Regions from separate parts of the Geobacillus sp. CCR genome, predicted to be linked through region 2. Evidence: riboswitches for the same ligand, from Rfam matches in the RefSeq annotation. Region 2 holds a riboswitch; the other holds the start of a gene.
What was found. Region 2 has a riboswitch for cyclic di-AMP ahead of kdpF (K(+)-transporting ATPase subunit F). Riboswitches for the same ligand answer to the same signal wherever they lie in the genome.
Positions count from the first base shown of each region.

Region 1: linked by a shared signal. The riboswitch ahead of ACVBDQ_RS11430 (APC family permease) and the one ahead of kdpF (K(+)-transporting ATPase subunit F) in region 2 are both predicted to bind cyclic di-AMP.

Region 1 covers NZ_JBREBQ010000020.1:31,957-46,770, forward strand. The annotation lists gene ACVBDQ_RS11410 (N-acetylmuramoyl-L-alanine amidase family protein) at 1-219, shown strand, start outside; gene ACVBDQ_RS11415 (S8 family serine peptidase) at 349-1,677, shown strand; gene ACVBDQ_RS11420 (LTA synthase family protein) at 1,696-3,651, opposite strand; gene ACVBDQ_RS11425 (TrkH family potassium uptake protein) at 4,102-5,439, shown strand; cyclic di-AMP (ydaO/yuaA leader) riboswitch at 5,590-5,730, shown strand; gene ACVBDQ_RS11430 (APC family permease) at 5,825-7,660, shown strand; gene ytaF (sporulation membrane protein YtaF) at 7,766-8,404, shown strand; gene ACVBDQ_RS11440 (sporulation protein) at 8,472-9,455, shown strand; gene ACVBDQ_RS11445 (hypothetical protein) at 9,418-9,594, shown strand; gene ACVBDQ_RS11450 (spore coat protein) at 9,587-10,090, shown strand; gene ACVBDQ_RS11455 (ROK family protein) at 10,244-11,182, shown strand; gene ACVBDQ_RS11460 (undecaprenyl-diphosphate phosphatase) at 11,366-12,187, shown strand; gene ACVBDQ_RS11465 (undecaprenyldiphospho-muramoylpentapeptide beta-N-acetylglucosaminyltransferase) at 12,488-13,561, opposite strand; gene ACVBDQ_RS11470 (polysaccharide deacetylase family protein) at 13,835-14,563, shown strand; gene ACVBDQ_RS11475 (DedA family protein) at 14,574-14,814, shown strand, end outside.
Region 2 covers NZ_JBREBQ010000032.1:11,376-26,189, reverse strand. The annotation lists gene kdpDN (KdpD-like non-kinase potassium sensor) at 1-841, opposite strand, end outside; gene kdpC (potassium-transporting ATPase subunit KdpC) at 831-1,409, opposite strand; gene kdpB (potassium-transporting ATPase subunit KdpB) at 1,428-3,461, opposite strand; gene kdpA (potassium-transporting ATPase subunit KdpA) at 3,477-5,159, opposite strand; gene kdpF (K(+)-transporting ATPase subunit F) at 5,226-5,288, opposite strand; cyclic di-AMP (ydaO/yuaA leader) riboswitch at 5,597-5,755, opposite strand; gene ACVBDQ_RS14310 (group II intron maturase-specific domain-containing protein) at 5,913-6,071, opposite strand; gene ACVBDQ_RS14305 (hypothetical protein) at 6,012-6,149, shown strand; partial or broken gene ACVBDQ_RS14300 (tryptophan 2,3-dioxygenase family protein) at 6,330-6,525, shown strand; gene ACVBDQ_RS14295 (M20 family metallopeptidase) at 6,849-8,033, opposite strand; gene ACVBDQ_RS14290 (Zn-dependent hydrolase) at 8,067-9,296, opposite strand; gene ACVBDQ_RS14285 (hypothetical protein) at 9,453-10,781, opposite strand; gene ACVBDQ_RS14280 (UDP-glucose dehydrogenase family protein) at 11,038-12,411, opposite strand; gene ACVBDQ_RS14275 (N-acetylmuramoyl-L-alanine amidase) at 12,654-13,994, opposite strand; gene ACVBDQ_RS14270 (hypothetical protein) at 14,404-14,580, opposite strand; partial or broken gene ACVBDQ_RS14265 (SEC-C metal-binding domain-containing protein) at 14,599-14,643, opposite strand; gene ACVBDQ_RS14260 (plasmid pRiA4b ORF-3 family protein) at 14,765-14,814, shown strand, end outside.

The DNA of each region.
Region 1 (14,814 bases), on a different contig from region 2:
CTGAATGACACCCAGTTTCTGCGAACGGTCGCACGAGGGCATGTAAACGGAATCGCGCGAGCATTTGGCCTGCAGAAAAAGCGAAAAACAGCATTAACGCGCGTGATTGTTGATGGGACGCAAGTCGTCGTTTTTGCCGAAAGGGAAAACGTGCTGCGCCAAGTGGAGCATTATTTAGGAAGAGCGAAGCGGATTGTGCTTGAGCAAGTCGAGGAATGACGGGAACGCTTGCCTAGTTTTCAGCTAGGCGAGCGTTTTTTCGTTCGTTCGTCCTAGTGGAAAGGCCGCCTCCTCCTTTGTCCAGCCGTCATATGAGTATAGCGAGAAACAAAGGAAGGGGGAAAAGACATGTTTGGCTATTCAATAGTGCAGTTAGCCCGCCGGCACGCGGGGCGGCTGGACCGTCCTCTCCGCCATGCGCTTGTCAATATGTACAAGCCGATGACACGCATGCCGTGCATTTTTCACCGCTGGATCGAGCGCTGGCTGCGGAAATGGCGGACGCTTTCCGTCTTGATTGAAGTCGAAAATGCTGAAGGGATGGAGGCAGTGGCCAAGGCGGAACGCGATCATTTCCGTATGAAAGTACGCCACCATTTTCGCCATGTTCCCTTCTACAGCGCACGGGTGACGCCGGCGGCGCTTGAGCAACTGCTTGAACATCCAAAAGTGAAGAAAGTGTATTTTAACCGTACGGTGAAAGCGTTATTAAACAACGCAGTGCCGTCGGCCAATGCGAAACGCGTGGCGGTCAACGGGACGGAGTTGAGTGGAAAGGGAGTGACGATCGCTATTGTCGACACGGGGATTTACCCGCACCCGGACTTGGAGGGGAGGATTGCTGCCTTTGTAGATTTCGTCAATGGGCGTACGACGCCATATGATGACAACGGACACGGTACGCACTGCGCTGGTGATGCCGCTGGGAACGGGCGCATGTCCGATGGGCTGTATGCTGGACCGGCGTACGAGGCAAACCTTATCGGCGTTAAGGTGCTCGACCGTTCAGGAAGCGGGACGCTGGAAACGATCATGCGCGGCATTGAATGGTGCATCGATTACAATGAAAGACATCCATCGAAACGAATCGATATTATTTCCTTATCGCTCGGAGGGGAGCCGCAACCGTTTCCGATAGAAAATGATGACCCACTCGTGCAAGTCGCGGAGCAGGCGTGGGAGCAGGGTATTGTCGTCTGTGCGGCGGCAGGGAATGAAGGGCCGAATTATGGGACGATTTCAAGCCCCGGCATTAGCGACCGCATCATTACCGTCGGTGCTCTTGACGATCATGATACGGCGACAACGCGCGCCGACGATGATGTGGCGTCGTTTTCAAGCCGAGGGCCGACGGAGTACGGGGTGACAAAACCGGATCTCGTCGTCCCAGGGGTCAACATTATTTCGCTTCGCGCCCCGCGTTCATTTCTTGACAAGATGAATAAGCAAAGCCGGGTCGGTGACCATTATATATCGATGTCCGGCACGTCGATGGCGACGCCGATTTGCGCCGGCATTGTCGCGTTGATGCTTCAGGCCAAACCAAATGCAACGCCGGATGAAATCAAGCGGGCGTTAAAAGACGGCGCCGATTTGTGGAAAGGGCGAGACCCGAACGTATATGGAGCAGGTTACGTGAATGGGAAACGGGCCATTGAGCAACTGCTGCAGCGCTAGAAAAAAAGAGGGAGGCGATCATTGATCGCTTCCCTCTTCACGGTTATTGTAATCATATTTTGACGGATCGACCGGCTTGAAGCCTTTCGGTGTATAGAACCGGAGCAAATCGCCATAGACGACTTTATCCGATAGGTCAAGCTTCGTACGGACGATTTGTTCGAGCCGCTGAATTTCCGGCGTGCTTTCAAGAGGTTCGCCTGTTTTCGTGTCATAGTACTTGCCGTTGACCGCTGTCACCTTCGGCGTGACAAAGTCGCCGTTGCGGAACGGAACGATTTCTTGATGTTCAGGTGACAGCAAATCCGTTCCAAAATGGACGTAATTTTTTGTATCAATGCCCAGCAGGTGCAAGACCGTCGGCAACAAATCGATTTGGCCGCCAAACTCGTGAATGACGCCGCCTTTTATGCCCGGCACGTGGATGAACAGCGGCACCCGTTGCAATTGCGCATGTTCATACGGCGTAATTTCTTTTCCTAAAATTTGCGCCATGGCTTTGTTATGATTTTCCGAAATGCCGTAATGGTCGCCGTACAAAATGATGACCGAGCGGTCGTACAGACCCGATTTTTTCAAGTAGTCAAAGAACTCTTTCACTGCTTCATCCAAATAGCGTGCCGTTTGGAAATAACGGTCGACCGAGCCGTCGCCTGTCGTCGCCGGCGGGATCGTCGCATCCTCCTCGCTGATCGGGTATGGGAAATGATTCGACAGCGTAATAAATTTCACATAGAACGGTTCTTTCAATGTTTCTAATAGCGGGATCGACTCCCGGAAGAACGGTTTATCTTTCAGACCGTAGTTCAAGACGTCCTCGTCGTTCATATCGTAGTAGCTGGCGTCAAAGAAATGGTCAAAGCCGAACGACTTGTAAATTTCATCGCGGTTCCAGAACGTTTTGTAGTTGCCGTGGAAGACGGCGCTTGTATAGCCGTATTGGTGCAAAATGGCCGGAGCCGCCTGATACGTGTTTTGTCCTTTCGTCGTAAAGACAGCGCCTTGCGGCAAGCCAAACAGCGAGTTTTCGAGCATAAACTCCGCATCCGACGTTTTCCCTTGTCCTGTTTGATGGAAGAAGTTATCGAAATAGAACGTGTTCGGATCGCGGGTGAGCGAGTTTAAGAACGGGGTGACTTCTTCACCGTTCAACTTATAGTTAATCACAAAGTTTTGCAGCGACTCTAAATGAATGTAAATGACGTTTTTCCCTTTCGCCACGCCGAAATATTTCGGGTTCGGTTTGGCATACGTCGCCTGCACATAGTTCAGCACAGTCGTGATGTCGCTTTTGTTTGCGAACGCCCGCTGCGTCGATGATTTCATGCTTTGGAACGCATCGTAAATCAAATAGTTGTACACGCCTAAATATTTGACGATATAGTTGCGGTCGAACGTTCTTGTCAAGAGCTGCGGGCGGTCGGTCTCAGCGAGCGCCAAGTTGATGCTGAACATCAGAATGGCCGAAGCGAAAATGGCGCCTTTTTTGAATCGGCCGGCCTGCACTTCCGGGAGCGAGAATCGCTTCGAGAAAACGATCACCGCCAAAATGATCGTATCCAAGAAATAGAACACGTCATACCAGCGGAGCAACTCCCAAATGCTTCTGCCGAGATCGCCGAAGTTTTTCGTTTGCGTCAACGTCGGGAATGTAATAAAATCGCTGAAAAAACGATAATAAACGATATTGGCGTATAGAATGAACGATAAAACGAAATTAATAATAATGAGCCATTTGTACACACGCGTTTCCTTGGCCAACAGCGCCAACCCAAGGAAGAATACCGCCGAGCTGATCGGGTTGATGAACAATAAAAACTCCTGCATGGAGTTGCTGATGCCAAGGTTAAATTCCGCTAAATAGGCGGCGTACGTCTTCAACCAAAATAAGAGCACGGCAAAAATAAAAAAGCCAATGTATTGGTTAGGGAGAGAACGACATTTTTTCAACCATTTTTCCCAAATTGCCTTCACGTCCTCTTCTCCTCCTTTGCCTCGTATTCTTAACGATGCTTCTATGTTTATATCAACAGCCGTTGCCCACAGCAACAAACGTTTTATTCTTACATGATTTTACATCGGAACGTCTCCATGTCAAGTAGCATAATACGTCTGTTGCCAAAAGTCAATGGAATGTTTTTATGGGACTGGTGCAAGCCCCCTTCCGCGCTTCAATGCCTGTGTGGTCCCAGTCGGACTGCCATTTGCCATTCATATAGACGAACGGAGACGGAAAAGGTTTCAATGCATCCACATTCTTGAAGTCGGTGGCCATGCCCTTTATCCATTTTATTATGCAGAAAGAATGTTATGATGAAAATGGTTTAGAGTACCCGAACAAGCTTGTTTTTGGTATATTTTTTCTATGCATCATCCACAACTATAAAGAGGCGATTATGTGAGCGAGGGGGAAGGGATGGGGCTTTGAATGCGAACCGTAAATTTTTCGATCCGCCGAAAGTATTAGTGTCCGGCTTTGCCTTGATTATTTTGGTTGGAGCTTTCTTGTTGATGCTGCCGACGGCGACCGTTGACGGAAAAGGACTTCCGTTTTTAGACGCCTTGTTTACGGCGACATCTGCTACGTGCGTGACCGGACTTGTTGTGGTTGATACGGGGACGACGTTCACGTTGTTCGGCCAGCTGGTCATTTTAGCGCTGATCCAAGTGGGCGGGCTTGGATTTATGACATTTGCTACGTTGTTTGCCTTTTTGCTCGGCAAGCGGATTTCCTTGAAAGAGCGGTTGTTGCTGCAAGAGGCGCTCAATCAGCTGAGCATCGAAGGGATTGTTCGGCTCGTGAAACGCATTCTCGTTTTTACCGTCGTCATTGAGGGCATCGGCGGATTGCTGTTGGCGATTCGTTTCTCGTTCGATATGCCGTTTTGGAAAGCCGTGTACTTTGGGTTCTTTCATGCGATTTCCAACTTTAACAACGCCGGCTTTGACTTGATGGGCGAGTTTCGCAGTTTGACCGGCTATGTGGAAGATCCGGTCGTCAGCCTTGTCGTGCCGATTTTAATTATACTGGGCGGCATCGGATTTATTGTCATGAATGAAGTGTATGAGTACCGGCAAACACGGCGGCTGTCTCTTCATACGAAGGTGGTGGTCATCACGACGGCATGGCTGGTGTTTGCCAGCATGGCGCTGATATTGCTGCTGGAGTGGAACAATCCGAAGACGATGGGGCCGCTGTCGCTCTCAGGCAAGTTTTTGTCCGCGTTTTACCAAGCGGTCACTCCGAGAACGGCGGGCTCGAATACGCTTAACATCCCGGATTTGACGCAACCGACGCTGTTTTTGATCGTTTTTCTCATGTTTGTCGGCGCTTCCCCGGGTTCGACGGGCGGAGGAATCAAAACAACGACATTTACGACCTTGCTCGGCGCGGTTTGGTCGCAAATCCGCGGGAAGGAAGACGTCATTTTGTTCCGAAAACGAATCGTCTACGATACGGTATACAAGTCGCTGACCGTGACGATGAGCGGATTGTTTGTCGTCATGCTTGTGACGATGGTGTTGACGATTACCGAAAAGGGAAAAGACTTTTTCATGATTTTATTCGAAGCGACATCGGCGTTTGGGACTGTTGGACTATCGATGGGATTAACCCCTGAATTGTCTCCGCTTGGAAAAGCGATCATTATTTTCACGATGTTTGCCGGCCGCGTAGGCCCGTTGACGATCGCTTATGCGGTCACGCTGCGCCGTCAGCCCGATCCGTTCCGCTATCCGAAAGGGAAAATGATGATTGGATGAGTGAAAAACAGAAAAATGTCGGGAGCGTGAGCGAAGGGAAAATAATAAAGAAAAAATAAGCCCAAAAGCCCAGAAACTCGCTGTTTTCCTCCTTTTTCAAGGTTGGCGGAGGGACAAGCAAAGGGGTAAGATATGGAAGCAAGAACAACTTGATACGATGCGCTGAATCCGGCATGGAGCGGGGGACCCGATTTGGCAGCGTCTGCTGTCTTGGGGTGAATCCGATCAGGAAGGGCATCTCCCCAAGCCCGAACCCGACAGCTAACCTCGCAAGCGCTTTGGGGAGGGACGAGTATGGTTTTGAACCAAACGTAGCCGTTGAGCGCGTCCTCAGCGGTTTTTTCTTTTTGAATCAACTCGAATATGCTTTGGGAGGAACGGAAGCATGGCTTCGTTAAAACGTTTGTTGATTGGGAAACCGATGGAAACGAAACAGTTGAAACATGAAAAATTGCCTAAGTGGAAGGCATTGGCCGTTTTTTCTTCCGATGCGCTGTCATCGGTGGCTTACGCGACGGAAGAAATTTTGCTTGTGCTTGCTTTATTAGGGACAAGCGTCTTTTTCTATTCGCTGCCGATCGCGGTGGCGATTTTAGTATTGCTTTTGTTAGTGACCTTGTCGTATCGGCAAATCATTTACGCGTTTCCGTCCGGCGGCGGGGCGTATGTCGTCGCCCGCGACCATTTGGGGACGAAAATTAGTTTAGTGGCCGGGGCGGCGCTGATGATCGATTATATTTTAACTGTCGCCGTCAGCATCAGCTCCGGCGTCGCCGCGCTGACATCGGCGTTTTCGGGGCTGCTGCCGTGGAAAGTGGAGCTCGCTGTCGCTCTTGTCTTGCTTTTAATGGTGCTCAATTTGCGGGGCATTACCGAATCCGCGACGGTTTTCGCCTATCCGACGTATGTGTTCATTGGCTTCGTTCTTGTGATGATCGCTGTCGGCGGGTGGCAGTTGTGGCATGAAGGATGGCATGGGTTTACGATGCATGAGCATGCGTCAACCGCTCACATGTTTGCGTCCGGTTACAGCTTGTTTATTTTGCTGCGCGCTTTTTCGTCGGGATGTTCGGCGATGACCGGGGTCGAAGCCATCAGCAACGGCGTGCCGGCGTTCCGGCCAGACAGTTCAAAAAACGCCGCCATTACGATGGGATGGATGTCCACATTGCTTGGCGTGATGTTTTTAGGCATCACCGTGTTGGCGGCGGGATTCGGCGTTACTCCGACCGAGCATCAAACGGTCATTTCGCAAATCGGACGCCATGTGTTTGGGAATGGTCTTTTGTTTTACTTGTTTCAGCTGGCGACGATGGTCATTTTAGTGCTCGCGGCGAATACGAGTTTTGCCGGGTTTCCGCAGTTGACGTCGATTATGGCGAAGGACGGTTTTTTGCCGAGAAGCTTGGCGGCCCGGGGCGATCGCCTTGTGTTTTCCAATGGCATTATATTGTTGAGCGTGCTGGCGATCGCATTGATCATCGCGTTTCATGCCAAAACCCATTCGCTCATCCCGCTTTATGCGGTTGGCGTCTTTCTTTCCTTTACGATCGGCCAGAGTGGGTTGATTAAAAAATTATGGAATCGGGAAGAAGGACGGAAATTCGGCGTGCTGCTCACCGTCGGAACGGGAGCGGTGGTCACCGGGATGGTCACGCTCGTCACGATGGTCGCCAAATTTACGCAAGGAGCCTGGATCGTTATCGTGGCGATTCCGTTGTTTGTCTGGATGTTCAGCCGAATTCATGAACATTACAAAAAACTTGGCGAGCAGCTGCGGCTTGACGAACGGGAGTGGCAACAGCGCGGGAAACTGTTGAAACCAAAAGTCATTATTCCCATTTCCGGCGTCAGCAAAGTGGTCGCCCAATCCGTTCAGTACGCTCGCAGCATTTCCGACGACATTACGGCACTGTCGATTATTTTCGACGAAAAAGACGAACAAAAGCTGCGGCAAAAGTGGGAGAAGTTTTATCCGGACATTCCGTTGGAAGTCATCTATTCACCGTACCGAACCATTTTGTCGCCATTGTTAGAATACATCACGAAAGCGGAAAAAGAAGCAGACCGCGCGCCGGTGACAGTACTCTTGCCACAATTTATTGTGAAAAAATGGTGGCATACGTTTTTGCATAACCAAACCGCAATCATTTTACGCTTTTTTCTGATTATGAAAAAAGATGTCGTTATTGCGACATTGCCGTATCATTTGCGGGAATAATGTCGAGAAAAGGGGAAACATTTCCCCGGAAATCGATGCGTGTCGAATGGCAAAAAAGTCCCCTCTCCGTACGAAATTGCATATCGTACCGCAGGGGGGATTCCTATGTGGTTATGGGTGTCCATGATTTTGCTCGCTTTCAGCGTGAGCATGGACAGCTTGAGCGTAGGCATTACGTATGGAATGGGTGGTGTCCGTTTTTCCTGCTTTTCGTTGGCGCTTATTGCATGCATGTCTGGAATGATGGTGTTTGTGTCTATGAACATCGGCCGTCTGTTGGCGCTTGTTTTGCCATTGCAAGTTGAGAGAGGGCTTGCTTCGGTCATTCTCATGGCGCTTGGCGGTTGGGCGATTTATAACGTCTATAAGCCAAAGGGAGACGGAAGCGATTCCTCTATGGAATGTGATGGAACAGGGGAGGCTAACCGATTCAGCGGCGCTGTTCAAGTATTGAAACGGCCTGAACTTGGGGATCTTGATCGTTCAGGCACGATCAGCCAAAAAGAAGCGTTGTTGATCGGGATCGCTTTGTCGATGGATTCATTTGGCGCCGGGATCAGTTCGTCGCTTTTGCATTTCCCGCCGCTTTCGTTTTCCCTGTTGGTTGGCGTATTTACTCTCATGTTCATCCGAGTCGGCTTATCGTTGGGGTACATGGTGTCGAAAACGGGAATCATGAAAAAGGCGACAATGCTGCCTGGGGTTGTGTTGATTGTCCTAGGGTTGATCAAATTATTTCGGTGACACCATGTTGGCGGCTTGTTCGTAATTCAAATGTGAAAATAGGTTGATGAAAAAGGAGAGAGGTCCGATGTGGAAAAAGTTTTTATCGAAATTCGGCATTGGCGCTGCCAAAGTGGATCTCGTGCTGCATCGCTCGCATGTACGCCTTGGTGAAACGTTGGAAGGGGAATTTTTGCTGGAAGGTGGTTCAGTCGCCCAACACATTCGGAACTTAGATATCGTATTGCAATTAGAAGTGCAAGCGGAAGGGAAGGCATATCGCAAAACCGCGGCGGTGATCCCGGTCGCGTCTTCGTTTACGATTCAGCCCGGTGAGCGGAAAGTGCTCCCGTTTTCGTACACACTGCCGCACCATTTGCCGATCAGCCGCCCCACGGTTCGTTATACGTTCGTCACCCGGCTCGATATTGCCGCTGGGGTGGATGCATATGACCAAGACGCCATTCACATTTTGCCGCCGACCGCCTTGGATCAAGTGTTTTCCGCTTTGGCCGCCCTGGGATTCCGGGAGAAAGCGACATCCGGAAGCATTACGCCGCATGGCCAGGAATTTGCGTTCTTCCCGACGAGCGAATTTCAAGGGATCGTCCAAGAAGTCGAGTTTTTTGCCCTCGTCGAGGGAGAAGGGGTGCGTTTGTATATGGAGATCGACGTCCGCCACGGCTTTGGCGGGGAACGCGAAATGAAACGGGAGCTGTTGATCACTCATGAACAGCTTCGCGATTCGGCGACGGCAGCCCGTCTGCTTCGAGAAGCCATTGAAGAGGCGGTGCGGGCGGCCGGGGCGTTCGGCCAGCTGAGCGGGCATCCATTGGCAACGCCGCATTCGCCAATCTATAGCCATCCAGTAGGCCATTATCCACCCGTCCATCATTCGCATCATGGCGGACACGGGTGGGCTGGTGCCATTGGTGGGTTTGCGGCCGGGATGCTGGCGGGAATGGTGGCGGAAGAGTTGCTTGACGATGTGATCGATGATGTCGCTGACGGGTTGGACGTGGATGATTGGTTTGATGGCGGCGATGGATTTGATGGGGGAGATTGGCTGTAATGATGATATGGAAGGTGCTTCGCATTTCGCGAAGCGCTTTTTTGCTGATGCGGATGTCTTGTACAACGGTGACCGTTTCTCCTTAGTGGGCATATACAATAAATGGAAAAATAAAACAAGGAGGAAACAAAATGAATGATACGTACGGTCATCGCCATTTGGCTTGGCATGAAACGTTGGAGTTGCATGAACTGATCGCTTTTCAAGCAAACGGGCTCATAAAAATGAAAAAGGCGGTCGGCAAAATCGACTGTCCTGAATTAAAAGGATTGTACCTTGAGACGATTCAAGGGCTGGAAACGAATTTGCGCGAGCTGCTTGCCTTCATTCCGGCGGCACCTATGATGGAAGAAAGCCGCGACCATGATGATGGCGACCGGGCCTTGCACGCTGGCGATTTGCTTGGCTTTTCAAAAACGGCAGTGCGTAATTATGCTGCTGCCATTACCGAGGCGGCGACGCCGGTGCTGCGCAAAACGTTTGTCAAACATCTGCTCAAAGCCATTGACACGCACGAAAAAGCGTTCAACTATATGTATGAACGCAGTTATTATCCAGCGTACGATCTTGTCCAGCTCCTTCACAACGACGTCCGCAACGCGCAAAAAGCGTTGTCGATGGGATATGAACGATAACAGAAACGAGCCGCTCCCGCCAAGTGGAGCGGCCTCTTTCATTGCGGCGGGGAGGAGCGGATGGACCGACGGCGAATACATAAAAGCGGAGAAACAGCTAAGCCTAATGGAGCTAGAAGAGAGGAAAGATCATAAACGAAGGAGGCGTCATCGGTGCGTTACTATATCGTTTTTGATATTGGCGGCACATATGTCAAACATGCCGTCATGAACGAGCATGGCGACTTTTTCGAAAAGGGGCGTTACCGTTCGGAGCGGCATGACTTTCATCAATTTCGCGATGACTTGCTTAACGCCGTCCGCCAGGCGCAGGCGAACTATGAACTTTCCGGCATCGCGATCAGTTCCGCAGGAAGCGTTGACAGCGATCTTGGCATCATCGGCGGAAGCAGCGCATTGCCGTGCATTCACGGCCCAAACTTTAAAGAAGTATTCGGCGGAGCGACGGGCCTGCCGGTGGAACTGGAAAATGACGCGAACTGCGCAGCGCTCGGTGAATTATGGAAAGGAGCGGGGCGGCACTGCCGCGACATCGCCTTTGTCATTGTCGGCACCGGCATTGGCGGGGCGATCGTGAAAGACGGACGCATCCATAAAGGGGCGCATTTGCACGGCGGGGAATTTGGCTATATGTTGATGGATGTCCGCTATGGGAACGGAAGGATCGAATGCAAAACATGGAGCGAACTGGCGGCGACAAGTGCGCTGATCCGGATGGCGGCTGAGGAAAAGGGGATGCCGGAGAGGGAGCTGGACGGAGAAAAAGTATTTGCGTTGGCCGAGAGAGGCGATGAAGCCGCGCAAAAGGCCATTGACCGGTTTTATTTTTCATTGGCCCAAGGGATTTTTAACTTGCAGTACGCATACGACCCGGAAAAAATCATTTTGGGCGGGGCCATTAGCAGCCGCCCCGATTTCGTCGACGAAATCAACAAGCGGCTTTCGGTGTTATTGTCGCTCGTTCCAATTGCCAAAGTCCAGCCGGTGGTGGAGACGTGCCAATTCAAAAACGATGCGAACTTGCTCGGCGCTTTGTATCATTACTTAGAGCGGCGCGGGGAGTTAGGGGAAGCGTCCGGCCCGTCCCATTGACTAGCAACAGGAAGTCGATGATTCTGTCTCGAAAACAAGGTCGCTGCCTAGAAAAAGCGCGGGTAGTACAAGACAAAGATTTGTAGTACAATAGAGCAGGCGCGGCCAAAAGCGGAGTGTTATTCCACCCGCTTGGCCCATATGTATAGAAAGGACGACCCCGCGCAGAAAGGATGGAAGGACATGCACTGGATGGAATTATGGAAGGCGATCATTTTAGGGATGGTCGAAGGGCTGACCGAGTTCGCCCCTGTTTCCTCGACCGGCCATATGATTATTGTCGACGATCTTTGGCTGAAATCCACAGAGTTTTTAGGCAAGTACGCGGCGAATACATTTAAAGTCGTCATTCAGCTCGGCTCGATTTTAGCCGCTGTGGTCGTGTTTAAAGACCGATTTCTCGACTTGCTTGGCGTTCGCGGCCGCCATCCGGGCGGACATCCGCGCCTTAACCTCATTCACGTCATCATTGGCCTGCTGCCGGCTGGGGTGCTCGGCGTCTTGTTTGAAGATTACATCGATGAACATTTGTTTTCGACAAAAACGGTGCTGATCGGCCTTGTGCTCGGCGCGTTGTTGATGATCGCCGCCGACAAATTCGCCAAAAAAGCCGCGCGGACGCAGACGGTCGACCAAATTACGTACAAGCAGGCGTTTTTTGTTGGTTTGATGCAATGTTTATCCTTGTGGCCCGGCTTTTCCCGCTCCGGCTCGACGATCTCTGGCGGGGTGCTTGTCGGCATGAGCCATCGCGCCGCCGCCGATTTCACGTTCATTATGGCTGTTCCGATCATGGCTGGGGCGAGCGGGCTGTCGCTGTTGAAAAACTGGCAATATGTCACCGCCGCCGATATCCCGTTTTTCATCGCCGGTTTTTTTAGCGCCTTTGTCTTCGCCTTGCTCGCGATCCGCTTTTTCCTTGAGCTCATCAACCGCATCCGCCTCGTGCCGTTTGCGGTGTATCGGATCGTGCTGGCCGTTGTCATTTATTTCTTATACTTCTAGTCGTGCCGCCTGGCGGGGTTGTTCCGCCGGGCGGTTTTCTGGTTGGGGGAAGGAAATGGAAAGAGAAAAAATTTGAATAAAAATAACCCGTAGTGCTAGCTGAGTGCTAAGACTGAGCCAGCATCACAATTCCAGTACAACATCATGAAGATATCGATCTCTTGTGCGACCATGTGTTCCGTATCAACCGTTATCGGCTTGAGCCGGTGTAAAGGAGAAGGCTCGTTGTGTGGTGATGAAAACAAAACGAGGCGATGCCGAAAAACGGCCGTGGTTGGCCGCATCGGGCATCGCCTGTTTTTACAAACGGGCGGTGTCTTGAATGATTGCAAGCAGCGTTTGCAGCGGATCGCTCGCGCCGGCTTTCTCCATGTTTTTTTGGTAGCGGTCTTTGTTTTCATATAGGCGGTGAATGGCGGCTTGCAGCGATTCGTTCGTTAAATCCTCTTCCATCAGCACTTCCGCATAGCCTGCTTTTTCAAACGAACGAGCGTTTGCAATTTGGTCGCCGCGGCTTGCCGCTTTCGAGAGCGGGATGAGCAGCATCGGCTTGCGCAAGGAGAGCAGTTCGAAAATGGCGTTCGCCCCGGCGCGGGAGACGACGATGTCGGCCAAGGCGAGTAAGTGGGGCAGCTCTTCATTGACGTATTCGAACTGTTTGTATCCTTTTTGGCCTGCGAGGCTCGGGTCGATGTTTCCTTTGCCGCAAATGTGGATGATGTCAAATTCGGCAAGAAGCGTCGATAGGTTGGCGCGCAAGGCGTCGTTAATTTTTTTCGAGCCTAAGCTGCCGCCCATCGCCAGCAAGACCGGTTTTTTTCCGTCGAACTGGCACATCTTCCTCCCTTGTTCGGCGTTGCCATCCTTCAACTCTTCGCGGACGACGGCGCCGACGTAGACGGCTTTATCGGCATTGACGTATTGCTTCGTTTCCGGGAAGGTGAGGCAGATTTTTGTCGCAAACGGCATAGCGATTTTGTTCGCAAGCCCCGGGGTTAAGTCAGATTCATGGATCACCGACGGCACACCGTTCAGCCAAGCGCCGAGAATGACGGGAACGGAGACGAATCCGCCTTTTGAGAAGACGACGTCCGGTTTTTCTTTTTGGATCAGGCGGTACGCCTGCCAAACGCCTTTCAGCACGTTGAATGGATCTTTAAAGTTTTTCCAGTCAAAATAGCGGCGCAGTTTTCCGGTCGAAACCGAATAGTACGGGACGCCGTCGATGCGGCCGATAATCTCCCGTTCAATCCCTTGATGAGATCCGATGTAAACGATATCCCATCCCAGCTCTTTCAATTTCGGGATGAGGGCGACGTTGACCATCACGTGGCCGGCTGTGCCGCCGCCGGTTAAGATGATTTTTTTTCGCAATGCGGATCACCTGTCTTTTTTTAATCGCTCGTGTATCGTTATGTATTATAGCAGATTCCACCTAGCTTCGGGAGGAAACCAAGCGGTGGCGTTTTTCGTATAGTAAGAAAACTGGACGGTCTGCATGAAATTTTCATGATTTTCTTTTCGATTTCTCATTTGTTTGTTATATGATAAAACATCTGCAGCGTGATGATCTCGAATACAGAAAGTTCATTTTTCTATTTTCAGAGAGAAGAAATATTGGTAAAGTACAATCAAGAGGTGAATGCCATGTGGGTTTGGCTGTTCGTTTGTTTCATTGTGGGAATTGCCATTTATGGCATTGTACCGACGATCATCATTCGCAAAAAGCGGGTGCGTTTGTTTCGGGAGGGGACGGCATCCGATTGTCTGGCGCTGACGTTTGATGACGGCCCCGACCCGTATTATACGCCAAAGTTGCTTGATTTATTAAAGAAATATGGCGTGAAGGCGACGTTTTTCGTTGTCGGCCGCAAAGTCGAGCGCTATCCGGATATTGTGCGGCGGATGGCCGAAGAAGGCCATGAAATTGGGATTCATAATTACCGCCACATCAGCAATTGGCTGTTGCCGCCGCTTTGGTTGGATTGGGGGGTGCGCCGCGCCGCCGCGGCGATTGAGCGGGCGACGGGCCAACGCCCGGTGTATTACCGCCCGCCGTGGGGGCATTTTAACGCTTGGACGCCGATCGTGCAAAAGCGGTATACAACGGTGTTATGGTCGCATATTCTTGGCGATTGGAACGAAAAAATTGGTACAATGGAATTGTTCCGCCGCTTGCGTTCGTCCATACGCGGCGGGGCGGTGATTGTGCTTCATGACAATGGGGATGCGTTAGGTGCTGACAAACGCGCGCCAGAGCAAATGTTGTCAGCGCTCGAGCTGCTGTTTAAGGATGAAGCAGCGAAAAAGATGCGTTGGGTGACGATTACGGAACTGAGAAATGTGCAAACTAATACACAAATCTCGGCGATGTAGCGGGGGAGCTATGGATACAAGCGTATGGTTGCCGTATGTCCAGTCATATGGATATGTGATGCTGTTTTTATTTTTGTTTTGCGGCATTGTCGGCATTCCGGCGCCGGAGGAAAGCTTGCTCTTTTTGGTCGGCGTGATGGTTGCCAAGGAGCAGTTGCTGCTTGGACCGTCGCTCGCTTCATGCTGGGGCGGGGCGATGGCCGGCATGGTGACGGCATACGGCGCCGGCCGGTGGTGGGGGGCGCCGTTTG
Region 2 (14,814 bases):
ACTCGGCGTTTAATCGTTGAGCGATCCGCCATCCACGTCGAATCAATTTTTCAGCGTTTGGCCGATAGTTGACACACACTAGAATTTTTTCATGAATGCCGGTCGGTTCTTCAATTCCCTGTTCTTCTCTCTCTTTCTCCAAACGCATCTCAATATCATCGGCCACTTCTCTTAACGTCAACTCCCGCAAGGCAACGAGATTGCCCTTGCGAAAAAAATGATTGAGCGCCTGATCAATTTTTTCTTTCCCATATACTTTCCCTTCTTTAATGCGCTCGCGCAACGCTTCCGGCGTGATATCAATCACTTCGATTTCATCGGCTTCCCTAAGCATAAAATCTGGCACGCGTTCATTCACTTGGACCCCTGTTACTTGCTCAACGATATCATGAACACTTTCTAGATGTTGAATATTCATTGCCGTCCAAACATGAATTCCCGCCTGCAAAATTTCTTGTACATCCTGATAGCGCTTTTTGTTTTTACTGCCCGGGGCGTTGGTATGGGCCAATTCGTCCACAATCACCACATCCGGGTTGCGTCGAATCACCGCGTCGACATCCAATTCCGCAAATTCTTTTCCTTTATAATGGATTTTCTTGCGAGGAATGATTTCCAAGTCTTTGATTTCTGCCTCTGTCTCAGCCCGTCCGTGTGTTTCAACAATTCCGATGACGATATCGATCCCTTTTTCTCTCACATCGTGAGCATCCCTCAACATATGAAATGTTTTCCCGACACCAGGGGCCGCCCCAATATAAATTTTGAGGCGGCCTTTCTTCATATTTTCGATTTTCTTCAATATCTCTTCCGGAGTCATTCGTCTATATTTATGATTCATTCCGTTTGGAACGCTCCTCCACTAATTTTTGAACAGCCATATTTAAGCGCACAACGTTGACCCGCGGTTCACCAAAAACGCCCATCGCTCTTCCTTCAATGTGCTGCTTGACCAAACGGGTCAATTGTTGCTCCGATAATCCCGTTGCCTTTGCTACCATCGGCACTTGGAACAATGCGGCAGCCGGGCTAATATGAGGGTCGAGTCCAGATCCTGAATTGGTGATTAAATCGATAGGGATATCTTTTTTCGTCTTTCCAGGAACTTTTTTCAACCATTGCTCTGCATCTTTCTCCATCCGTTCCATCATTTCTTTGCTGGAAGGCCCATAATTTGGTGAACCTGATGCACTTGCATCATATTGAATCGACGAAGGGCGGCCGTGAAAATAGGAGTCCCCCTGAAATGATTGTCCAATCAATTCCGAACCGATGGCTCTTCCCTTCTCATAAATAATGCTTCCTTTCGCTTGATGAGGAAATAACAACTGGGCAAGGCCCGTCATCGCTGCCGGATACCCGAGCCCAAGCAAAACGATCATGAGCAAAGCAAGGCGAATATTTCTCATGCCAAATCCTCCTCTCTTTTACATAAACAGGCCTAGGGCAAGATCAATGACCTTTATGCCAATGAATGGAGCAATGACTCCTCCGCCTCCATAAATCAACATATTTCTACGCAAAAGTTTTTCCGATGACATCGGTTGATAGCGCACCCCTCTCATCGCCAACGGAATCAACAGAGGGATGATCACCGCATTGAAAATTAACGCGGATAAAATGGCGCTCGCTGGCGAATGCAGATGCAAAATATCGATCGATTTCATCTGCGGAATGCTGGCCACAAACACAGCCGGCAAAATAGCAAAATATTTGGCAATATCATTGGCAATGCTAAATGTGGTCAATGCCCCCCGGGTCATCAGCAGTTGCTTCCCGATGGATATCACTTCAATAATTTTCGTCGGATCGGAGTCTAAATCAATCATATTCGCCGCTTCTTTTGCCGCCATCGTACCGCTATTCATGGCCAATCCGACATCCGCCTGCGCCAAAGCCGGCGCGTCATTCGTACCATCCCCCGTCATAGCAACCAAATTCCCTTTCGCTTGTTCTTCCCGAATAACACGAATCTTGTCTTCCGGCTTGCTTTCCGCAATAAACTCATCCACTCCTGCCTCGTTGGCAATCGTTGCAGCGGTCAGTGGGTTGTCTCCTGTGCACATGATCGTTTTGATCCCCATTTTTCTCAATTCATCAAATCGTTGGCGCATTCCCGGTTTTACGGTATCTTTCAAATAGATGATGCCCACGATGTCTGCTCCAACGGAGACAGCCAACGGCGTGCCCCCCTGTTTAGCGATTTGTTCGCTTTTTTCTTTCAAATCGCTTGGAATGCGGCCGCCCAGCTGTTTGACATGACGGGAAATGGCATCCACCGCTCCCTTGCGATACGGAATGCCTTGAACGTTCATGCCGCTCATTCTTGTCTCGGCAGTAAACGGGACAAACTCCTCGTGTTCATACTCAGCAACATCTGCTTTCCATCCTTGCTGTTTCGCCAATTCAAGAACAGAACGCCCCTCAGGTGTCTCATCCTTAATCGAAGACAAAACGGCTGCTTCCCGTACTTGCTCCTCTGTAGTCCCGCCAACAGGAATAAACTGGGCGGCCATTCGATTTCCAAACGTAATCGTTCCCGTCTTATCAAGCACGATAGTTGTAACGTCCCCTGCCGCTTCCACCGCTTTTCCGGACATCGCCAACACGTTGAATTGTGTCAAGCGGTTCATCCCGGCGATTCCAATGGCCGATAATAAGCCGCCAATGGTCGTCGGAATCAAACAAACAAGCAAGATGATCAAGGTTGTTATCGACAAATGGATGCCGACATAACGGGCAATCGGAACTAATGTGACAACGACAATCAAAAAGATGAGCGTGAGAGTCACAAGCAAAATGTTCAGCGCCAACTCGTTCGGCGTTTTTTGCCTCGTTGCTCCTTCAACAAGAGAGATCATTTTATCCAAAAAAGACTCGCCGGGGTCGGCTGTGATTTTTACTTTAATCCAATCGCTGACGACTTTTGTGCCGCCTGTCACCGAACTGAAATCTCCCCCTGCCTCCTTAATAACAGGGGCGGATTCCCCAGTAATGGCCGATTCATCAATGGACGCCAACCCTTCTATGATTTCGCCGTCACCTGGAATGAGATCACCGGCTTCGACGAGAACAATATCCCCTTTTCGCAACTGTGTGGACGCAACCAGTTCTATTTCCCCTTTTGCGCTGATCCGCTTGGCGATCGTATCCGCTTTCGTTTTCTTGAGCGATTCCGCTTGTGCCTTTCCTCGTCCTTCCGCCAAAGCCTCAGCAAAATTAGCGAATAAAATCGTGAGCAAAAGAATGACGAATACCGCTAATTCATATTTCCAATCCTCTATTCTAAAAAAGCGAGGAAACAAAAGCATAAGCAACACGATCAATGTTCCAATCTCGACGACAAACATTACTGGGTTGCGCATCATCACAAGAGGATTTAACTTTTTGACGCTCTCTATTGCCGCTTGCCGCACAAGCTCTGGCTGAAACAGTGATTGGCGATTGTCATTCCCTCTCATCTCGACGTTTCCTCCTTAGCGAATGGTTAAATATTCCGCCACCGGACCCAGGATCAGAACAGGGAAAAAGGTAAGTGCTCCGATAATGAACACTGTCCCAAATAAAATGACGCCGAATGTGGCTGTATCGGTACGGAATGTTCCAATGGTTTCGGGCACTGGCTGTTTTCCGACCAAAGACCCAGCGACCGCAAGCATCGCAATAATGGAAACATATCTCCCCAAAAGCATGACAACACCAGTCGAAATGTTCCAAAATGCCGTATTATCCTTCAATCCCTCAAATCCTGACCCATTGTTCGCCGCCGAAGATGTATATTCATACACCACTTGCGAAATGCCGTGGAAGCCAGGATTGCTGATTGCCTCGGTCCCCATGTGCGTCATTAACGCTATGGCTGACGGCGCCAAAATAATGAGAGGATGAAGCAACAACGCGATGACGATCAGCTTCATTTCCTTTGGCTCGATCTTGCGCCCTAAAAATTCAGGTGTACGCCCGACCATCAAGCCTGATAAAAAAACGGCAATCATCGCATACATCATGATGTTCACAAACCCTACCCCATCGCCGCCAAACACGTTATTTAACATCATTAATGCCAGCGGAACGAGCCCCCCAATCGGAGTCAAACTATCGTGCATATTGTTGACTGACCCGGTTGTGGCCGCTGTCGTGATCGCCGTAAATAAACTGGACAGCGGAATGCCGAAACGTACTTCCTTGCCTTCCATATTTCCTTGGTCAGCTGCAAATCCTGATTTGCCCACAAGGGGATTCCCAGATTGTTCCGCATTGTACACAACCCCAAGCATCATGACGAACAAAACGAACATTGTCGCAAACAATACCCACCCCTGTTTGCGATTTTTTACAGCATGACCATACGTAAAAGGCAGAGCCGCTGGAATGCACCACATCGATAACATCTCGATTACGTTCGTAAACGGATGAGGATTTTCAAACGGATGAGACGAGTTCGCTCCGAAAAATCCCCCTCCGTTTGTCCCGAGGTGTTTGATGGACTCAAGCGAAGCGACAGGTCCCAGCGCTAACGTTTGTGTGCCTCCCTCTAATGTTGATACAGCCATGCGGGCCAAGAAGGTTTGCGGAACCCCAAAGGCCACTAACAAGATCGTTACGATGACAGATAGCGGGAGCAATACACGCACATTCGCGCGCACAAAATCTTGATAAAAATTCCCTATCGTTTTTCCTTTTTTAGACAACGCGCGAATTAAAGCAGTAGCAACAGTCAGTCCCGTGGCGGCTGACGTGAACATCATCATCGTCACAAATAACATCTGTGATAAAATGGATAATCCAGATTCTCCGCTATAATGCTGCAGGTTTGTATTTGTCATAAAACTAACCACAGTGTTAAACGTAAGAGTCGGCTCCATATTTTCCACTTTGGCCCCATTAAGCGGCAAATAATGTTGAATACGCAAAAGCCCATAGGATATACCTAACAATGCCGCATTCACGATCAACAATGCTGTACAATACGACTTCCAAGTCATCTCTTCTAGTGAGCGAATACCTGATAATCGATAAATCACCGCTTCAATGGGCGAAAAGAAACGATCGATCTTTCCTTTTTCAAAGAAAGCCACATATAAATATTTTCCCAATGGCACCGCGATAACGATCAACAACAAGAAAATAAGTGTATATTGCGAAAAGACATGCCACATGTTTCTTCCCCCTCACGCGTGATCACTCATATTCCAATTCATAACTGAATTTATCTGACCGTCAGTTCAAAATTTTTCCGGGTAAATAAGTGCGTATACGAGATAGCAAAATACCCCCAATATCACCATCCCTACTATCCAGATCATTGTTCTTCTCCTCCATTCACCACGGAATCACACCAAACAGAAAATTCATAAAAGAGAATAAAGCTCACGACAAGCAAAACAACCATCATCACATCCCACATCAGTGATCCCTCCGCCTTTTGTCATCTTTCCGCTTAAAGTTCGGAAACATTGACTTATACATACACGAAGATTTCTCAACAAACCAAATTTATTATTTTTTACATAAATTACATATTTTTTATAAAAAAGAACAAAAAAAGACAGCCAGAGGGTATCTGGCTGCCTATGTCAAGCCATAGGAAATACCCCCCTTCTCTCAACACGCTTACGAGGTTAGCTGACGGATTCGGGTGATGAGAGTCACCCTACCCGTTCAGAACAGGCGTCCTGAACAGGATTCACCCCATGTGGCGCACAAAGCCACGGTTGGTTCCCCCGCTCCTATTCGGATTCAGCGATCTTTAGGGAATGAATGGTTATTTAATTTGAGGCTCATTATACTCTTGGTCCACCATACCGTCAAACAGCTAAAATTAGCTATTTTTTTGAAAATAAACGGAAAAATCATCAAGAAAGCGTTTTACATTTATTTTTTCATAAGCTAACTAATTTATTCTTTATTTTTCATCTATTTTCAAGCACCCGAGTTCGACAGTGACTAGGCAAACAAAATGCCTCTCGACCCTCGATGCAATAAGAGACGGAGCATTGGGTGTTTATGAGTTGAAAATATCCGATCCATCCCATGATGTATTGATTTACTCGCTGGATGTGCTCCTGCATGGAGAGGATCTAGTTGGGATTCGTCAGTTGTCGAATCCGCTGTTTCAGGCGTTGGACGACATGGGTTACATCGTGTAAAACAATTTGGGGTGCCTTGGTTAATTTTCTTATCGATTGCATATGCCATTTAAAAAGGTTCATGCAATGCACCTTGCAGCAAACTATTCCGCGCAGTCAAACACAACAGCGGCCAATGCTGACCGATCATCGTAAACGTAGCGTGATCCATCTACTAATTGGAAAAAGGGGTCGAACAACATGACGAACTTTCAAGATCCATTCGGACTGGAGGAAGGGATTCACACGGATTTTCAAGAGGACATTCGTATGCAGGCTGCCTTCAGCTTGATAAAATTTTGTCAAGCCAGCGGCGACTGTCCGATTCATCATGATGAAATGCTATTTATCATTTATTCACCAAACAAGCGAACTTTGGATGAAGCTCATGTTACATTAAATGAAAAGTTGCGATTCAATGCACGTTAGACAACCATAAAGCATGTAAGAAGGCACGGATGCATTCCATGCCTTCTTTGCTTTCCCCGTCCATTGATAAGCACGATGTCCAATCGCCAACTTTTCCTCCTACATCGCCCGCTTTCCTTCTTTCACCGTAACTGGGCCAAACGGAATCCAACTCACCACAACGTTGATGCTGTCACTAAAATCATCGACCCTGGCACCATGGCAGTGAGCAACCCAGCGGCGCCAATCAATCCCGCCACCCAAGGATCAAACGTTTGAACTGACAATCTTGGATATGTCAAGCGAAAACAGCTATTCCGCCCCCGCCAACAGTTTCAACGTCGCCGCGACAAACATTTGCACGCCAATCTCAAGCGCGTCTTCGTCAATCGTAAAGCGCGGGTGGTGGTGCGGGTAAACGATGCCTTTTTCTACATTGCCCGCGCCGACGTAGAAAAAGCTGCCGGGCGCTTTTTGCAAAAAGGCGGAGAAATCTTCGCCGCCCATGTTCGGTTTCAAGCGGGCCACTGCCTCTTCGCCGAACAGCTCGCACGCCGTTTCCTCCATGACGCGGGTCACTTCATCGTAGTTGATGACCGGGCGGTAGCCGTAGTCAAATCGAAACTCATACGAGGCGCCGTGCGCTTCGGTGATTCCTTTGACAATGCGCTCCATCCATTGCGGCACCGTGCGCCGCAGCGTCTCATCAAACGTGCGCACTGTCCCTTGGATTTCGACCTCCCCAGGCAGGACATTATGCGCCGTACCCGCCACAAATTGCGTCACGGACAGAACAAGCGGCTCGAGCGGGTCGACATAGCGCGAGACGATGTGCTGCAAGTTCGTCACGACTTGCGCTCCGATGGCGATCGCATCGATCGTTTGGTGCGGCATCGCTCCATGGCCGCCTTTGCCGATGATGCGGATGAAAAAGCGGTCGGGTGCGGCCATCATCGGCCCATACACAATGCCGATTTTTCCGCGCTCAAGCGGCGACCAAAGGTGAGTGCCGATGACGACGTCCACCCCGTCCATGACGCCGGCTTGCACCATCTCCTCCGCCCCACCCGGGAACAATTCTTCCGCGTGTTGGAACAAAAAGCGGATTTCACCGCGAATGTCATCGCGCAGCTGGGCGAAAATTTTCGCTGCCCCCAAAAGCATCGCCGTATGGCCGTCATGCCCGCACGCATGCATGACGCCTGGGTTTTTGGAGGCAAATTCAAACGTGTTTTCCTCTTGAATGGGCAGGGCGTCCATATCCGCGCGAATGGCGACGACCCGGCCTGGCTTTGGGCCGACAAGGCGCGCCATCACGCTCGTTTTCGTCGGCCGCGACAACTCAAGATGGCCGAATGATTGCAGCGTCTCGTACACAAATTGCGCCGTTTTCTCTTCCTGGAACGACAATTCGGGATGGGCATGCAAGTGGCGGCGCCAGGCGATGACGTCCGTTTTCACTTCATCGACGAGCCGTTTGATTTCTTCCTTTGTCATCCATAGTCTCCCCCTGTTCGTTTGTCTTTTTCGTTATTCCCCTTGGGCCAGTTGCCACACCGTATGATAAAGCACCTCTGCTCCAGCGGCGCAGTCTTCTTTAGTACTCCATTCCGCCGGACTATGACTCACCCCGTCTTGGGAGCGGACAAAAATCATCCCGATCGGGCAAAGAGGAGCCAACTGTACGCCGTCATGGGCTGCGCCGCTCGGCAGCCAAAACGGCGGATACCCGAGCTGCTTGCACGCTCTTTCCGCGGCCTGTTTCACCACCTCGGAACATAACACCGGCGCCATTTCTTGCAGTCGCTCGGTCGTGAGGCGAACGTTCCGCTCCTTGGCGATCGTCTCTGCCCGCGCGGCTATGTCATTCCATACTTGATCGCGCACCTCAGCCTTCAAGTCGCGCAAATCGAGCACAAATTCGACCCGTTCCGGAATGACATTAATACCGCCCGGATATACATGCAACTGTCCTACAGTACCGACCGTTGTCCCTGTTCGTCTTGCTTCCTCTTCGATCACTGTGATGATCTGGGCGGCTGCCGCCATCGGGTCGCGCCGCAATGACATCGGCGTCGCTCCGGCATGTTCCGCTTTTCCTTCGATGATAAACTTCACCCAAATCAGCCCGGCGATGCCAGTGACGATGCCAACTGGAAGACCAGCCTCCTCCAGCACCCGTCCTTGTTCGATGTGCAGTTCGACATAGGCTTTCACCGTTCCTGGTTTTCGTGCTGCCTGCGGCAAACGGTCCGGGTCAAGCCCCGTCTGTCTCATCGCTTCCGCAATAGAAATTCCGTTCGCGTCGCGGCACTCGAGCGCTTCCGGCAGCAACGTCCCCGCCATCGCCCGGCTTCCGATCATGCCGAAACGAAAGCGCGCTCCTTCTTCGTCCGTAAACGCCACTACTTCAATTGGGTGGTGCGTCACAACCCCGTGCTCGTTCATCGTCTGAACAACTTCCACGCCGGCCAACACCCCGAGCGGTCCATCAAAGCAGCCGCCGTTGTAAACCGAATCGAGATGAGATCCAACAAGGACGACCGGGGCATCCGGATTCGCCCCTTCTTTCCGTCCGATCAAGTTGCCAGCCGTGTCTTCATATACGAAAAGCCCGGCTTCGCGCATGTAGGAAGCGACCAAGTCTTTCGCCCTCCGCTCTTCAGCAGTGAACGAGAGGCGCGTGACGCCGCCGCTTGGTTTCTTGCCAACCTCCCCTAGTTCCATGAGCCGTTGCCAAAGACGTTCCCCTTGAATCAAGCTATCCTCCCCTCACGCCAATTACGGATAATTTTCGGATATGTCCTTAATTATAATGGAAACAGAGGAAATTTTCAAATAATACAAATAATACAAACGCCTTCAAGACAACAAAAAACTTCTGCCTGTCGCTAAAGGCAGAAGCTGATCGAGCAATTATAAGAAAATGCGGTATACTTTGCGCGGACGCCCGCGCGGATACGGGTTTGTCTCCCCGGCCACTTCGGCAAGGCCCACGGTCTCCAATTGGTTTAAAATCCGGCGGGCGCTGCGCGGCACAATCCCCATGTAAGAGGCCAACTCATGCGCTTCGATCTCGTTGGTTCCTCGTTTTTGCAATATTGCTTTCAATTTGCAGAGCGTCGCGGCGCTTAATCCCGTCCGCTCCGCCAGCTGCCGCAGTTCTCCGCCGCCGAGCGAATAGCGGAGGTGCACACTTTTTCCTAACGGACCCGAGATCGTTCCGTCATCAAACACCACCATCCACGCACCCCGTCCGCTTTGTTTCGCATGCAAAAACGCCTTCCCAGCCTGAATTTCGGCCTCATACGCCGTTCGGCCGATGCCGATTCCGCACGCGATGACCTCGCTGTACAAGAGCTCCGTCTCCTCCGCCGAGGGGACCGTTTTATAGCCATCGGTGATCTCTTTTAATGCGCCCCTTGTCGTAAAAATGACATAGCGGCCCGGCCCGGCGCTTTTCAGCGACCCTTGGACTTTTTTTGCATACCGTAGCAATTTTTCCGTTGTCTTCATCTCCAGACGATATATGTCATCGGTCGAAAATGTCTCTGGGGAGGCCGCCTGCATCGCATCGACTTCAATCATTTGCACGGCGATTTGCGCATCTTGCACCTGCAGCATCTGTCCGGTGCGAATGATGGTTTGGATGACCGCTTCCACCGCCGAGCGGGCAGGCAATACCCGATACACCGGCATTCCGAGTTTCTCCAGTTCGAGATGGGCTGTCCGCAAACAGGTGACCGCTGCTTCCGTTTTCCCTTGTTTCCAAAGGGTGTAATGATAGTCGGACAGTTCCTGGGCCGAAATGCCTCCCTCGTAATGCTTGACGTATGGAATCGGCTCCTCGATGCCCGCCTCTTCGAGCAGCCGTTCGATTTCGCGGCGCTCGTACGTGTCAAAACTAAGCCGGCTGACCGGAATCTGCTCCGTATAGTGCGCCTGCAGCAGTGTGCGGTACAAGCTGGCACCAATATGTGGCACATAAAACAGCGGCGCATCGACCTCACTGGACTGCTTGACGATCGAATACGGCACTTGTCCGGAAAACAGCCACATATCAACTTCTGACGCGAGCGGGCGGATCAAATCGATCACTTCACTTTCATCCCAATACACAACGGGAACGCAAACAAGCTCTTTGTACTCTTGCGCCACCGCCTGAATAATTGACAGCGAATCGTCCGCACCAAACAGACCTAAGCGAATGCGGATGATACATCCCTCCTTTTGCCGCCTGCCCATAGCGGTGGGAAAAGACGGCTTCTTCAGCCGCTCTCTTCCCCGCCTGTCTCCGCTTTCAAAGTGGCGGGCCACGACCCCACGTTTTCCCATAAAACCACTGGAAACATAACCTTCTCTTTCTTTGAAACGGCGATTGATGCCCCGCGCCCGCCGGCATGTCTACTATCCCACTTCCATCGAACGGACAGACCGCCTTATTCCCTTTTTTACAAAAAAGCCGTCGTGGCGATGCGAACGGGACAATTAAGCGGCATCCCTATTCACTTTGTTTGTGGAAAAAGGCAGCTGAGGCGCACTGGAGAACGTCAACAGCCCGATCCACTTTCAGCTGCCTATGCCCCACCGGCCGACCGATCGACTCGTAGATGAGGCCGGCGGCGTCGGCTTGTTTCGGGTCGTAGCAGTTGCGCCCGTCAAGCACAATTGGCCGATTCATCAGCGTCTTGTAACGGTGAAGGTCAAATTGCAGCACAGCCGGCCATTCGGTGAAAATGAAACAAACATCCGCGCCGCGAATGGCTTCCTCCATTGTCTCGCAACAAACAACCGCATCGCCAAAACGGCGCGAGACATGACCGAGGGCGGCCGGGTCCCAGACGCGCACGTCGGCTCCTTCGGCAATGAGCCGTTCGATGTTCGCCAATGCCGGCGATTCGCGCACATCGTCAGTGCCGGGCTTGAATGCGGCGCCAAGCACAGCAACAGTCCGGTTGCGAAAATCTCCGATGTGCGGACGCGCTTTGTCAAGAAGCTTCCATTTTTGTTTCTCATTGACGTCCATCGCCGCCCACACGGTTTTGAGCGAATAGCCATGGGAGGCAGCCAACGCATAAAGCGCCTTCGTATCTTTCGGCAGGCAAGAGCCGCCGTAGCCGACGCCGGCGCGCAAAAAGCGGCGGCCAATGCGCGGATCCATGCCGATTCCTTCCGCCACCGCCTGAATGTCGGCCCCTACCAACTCGCATACGTTGGCGATCTCGTTGATGTACGAAATTTTCAGCGCCAAAAACACATTGGCAGCGTACTTGATCATCTCTGCGCTTTTGCGGTCGGTGACAACGTACGGGAGCGCAAACGGGGCGTAGAGGTCCTTCATTATCCGCTCAGCTCTCTCCGATTCGACGCCTAACACAATGCGCGGCGCCTGCAACGTATCGCGCACCGCCGTTCCTTGTGACAAAAACTCCGGATTGGAAACGACATCGATACGCACCCCCCCGCGTCCGTGTTCCGCCAAAAAGCGAGCCGCTTCGTCTCCCGTACCGACTGGCACGGTCGATTTGATGGCCACAAGGCAGTCGCGTTCGGCCGACGCGGCGATGCGGCGCAGCGTTTCCCATACGTCATCGAGCTTGACCGATCCGTCCGGCAGCGGCGGGGTGCCGACCGCGACCATGATCACTTCCGCCCATCGATACGCTTCCGCATCGTCTGTGGTAAAGCGAAGGCGGGCGCTGTTCCGTTGGATGAGCGGTTCGAGCCCCGGTTCATAAATGGGGACGATTCCTTCATTCAACCGCCGAATTTTTTCCTCATTGACATCCACGCATATGACATCATGACCTTTATCAGCCAGGCAGGCGGCGGTCACAAGCCCAACATACCCCGCCCCGGCGATCGTGATTTTCATCGTTCCTCACACCTTTTTGATCCATTGCGGCTATTGTCGCTTGTTCTCATTATATCGAATCGCCTGGGGATTTTCATTGTTTTCGCCTAGCCGCTGAGTTCACCGGTTGTGCTCTGCGGCCAAAAGAAAACCGGGAGGAGCCACCCCCCCGGTTGCACGGCGTGTTTCCGTTTGCTTGATGACGGCCGATTGATCACAAAAACGAACAGACCGCCGATCAACGATTTCTCCACGATCATTTCTTATTCAAAATAATGCCGAACCGCATCCGCGATCGCGGCCGTCACTGCTTCCTGATAGTCGTCTGTCGCCACCGTCGCCGCATCTGTGCGGTTGCTTACATAGCCGAGCTCAAGCAATACAGACGGTCTGTCGTTTTCCCGCAGCACGTAATAGTCGCCAAACGCAACGCCGCGGAAAGGCAGTGCGGCCAATCGGGAAAGCGGGTCTTCGAATGATTGCGCTAAGCCGTAATCGGCAAAACGGTCGTAATAATAAACGGTGATGCCGCTCGCCTGTTGGTCATCTGCGCTGTCATAATGCAGGCTGATAAACGCATCCGCTTGATACAGGCGCGCCATCGCCACGCGCGCGGACAGCGGCACATACTCATCGCTAGAGCGCGTCAGCACGACGCGGGCGCCGTAAGATTGCAACTTGTTTTTCAGAAGCTTGGCGGTTTCCAACGTCAACTCCTTTTCCTTGATGCCATCGACACTTTGGGCCCCGCCGTCTTTGCCTCCGTGGCCAGCGTCAAGAACGATCGTTTTTCCGGCCAGCGCCTGAACAGGACCGCGCGTCCAGCTGTCTACATAAAGGCGGGAGTCGCTAGGCGCGATGGCTGAAAGCAGCGAGCGGTCAGCCGACTGGGGCGCTTCCGCTTCCTTTTCATTAGCTTGTCCACCCTTTACCTGCACATATGCGGATGACACCCACCCATCAAGCCCTGTTTGGGAGGCAATTTTGTACCATCCCGGTTTCTTTTCCACAATCTCGACCTCTTCACCACGGACAAGGCGTCCGACGCGCGCTGCCTTCAATAACGGCTCAGCCCGAACGTTGAGCGAACTGGCGTTGACGATTCCGGTTTGATGCGAAATCGATGACTCCCGAGCCGCAGTGAGGTATGCTGAAGACACCCAGCCGATCGCACCGTCTGCGATCACTTCCGTCCATTCCCCATCTTCCTTGATGACCCATACCGTTTCTCCCCGCGCCAAATGCCCGATAATTCGCCCATCTCGGCTCGGCTCTTGTCGAAGGCGGAGTCGGTTTTCTTGCACGACGGCCGTCTCTTTTGCCAACGCGACGTACCGCGCGGCGATCCACCCGGTTCGATTCGGTTTCCACTCGATGTTCACCCATCCATCCTTGACCTCGATCAGCCGATACGCCTCGCCGCGGTGAACGTTCGCCAATGGACGGTATGGCACCCCCGGCCCTTGGCGGACGTTCACCTGATCCGCCGTCACCACCGCCAACTGAGCGGTTTTCCCACTCTCCCCTTTCGCCCCCACCGGCCAAGCAGCCGCAGCCAGCCATAGCAAACAAAACAACAGGGCGAGCCATATTCCTCGCCTCATGCGCATTCCCTCCCCCGTTGTCTCCAATTTGTCTACTATATCGTTCGCGCACAACGGGGAATTTCCTGTCTGTCACTTGGGAAAACCGCTCGACAAAACTAGCGGGGCGGCATCCATCAACCGACAATAGCTCTCCTTTTTCTGCATGATGCCTCTTCACACGACAGCAGCCACAACGCGCAACCCAGTCGAACCATCCAGCTACGGCCGACATACCACCATCGCTTCTCTAACCGATGTCCGAATGGATAAGCCGTCCCCATGAAGAAACACGCAGAAGCGCCAAAAGCGCTCCGTGCTCCAACGGGAGACGGTGTCCTTTGTCGCGCTGGAACCATTCAATGACGCGCATTCCATTGGGAAAACGGTGAATGAACAAGCACCAAAGTGTTTCAAAAAATCCAAAATATTACAAATACTTCATACCCTCTATTTTTTGGTAAAACGTCCGTCTCGCCACTGCTTGTTCGTTGTAAGACAGCGATTCATCCAAAAATCGCTGCACCATTTGCGACAGCTCATATTTTTGGCCAAAAAAGCGGCGCTGGCGCACCCGTTTGATTTCATGATTCTGCTGTTTGTTCATGCAGCACTTCTTATACTTTTTCCTACTTCCACACGGGCATGGGTCATTCCAGCCGATCGACATGCGTCATCCTCCTCTCCCATCTTTCTTTATTTCAATATTTCCATCAATAATGTTTAAATTCTACTATGGACAGGATAAACTACTATTATACAAAACGTTTATCCGAAAGGAGACGAGGGCTATGAACCCCGACAATCTTGCTAAACTGATCGACGAATTGTCTGCCATGTT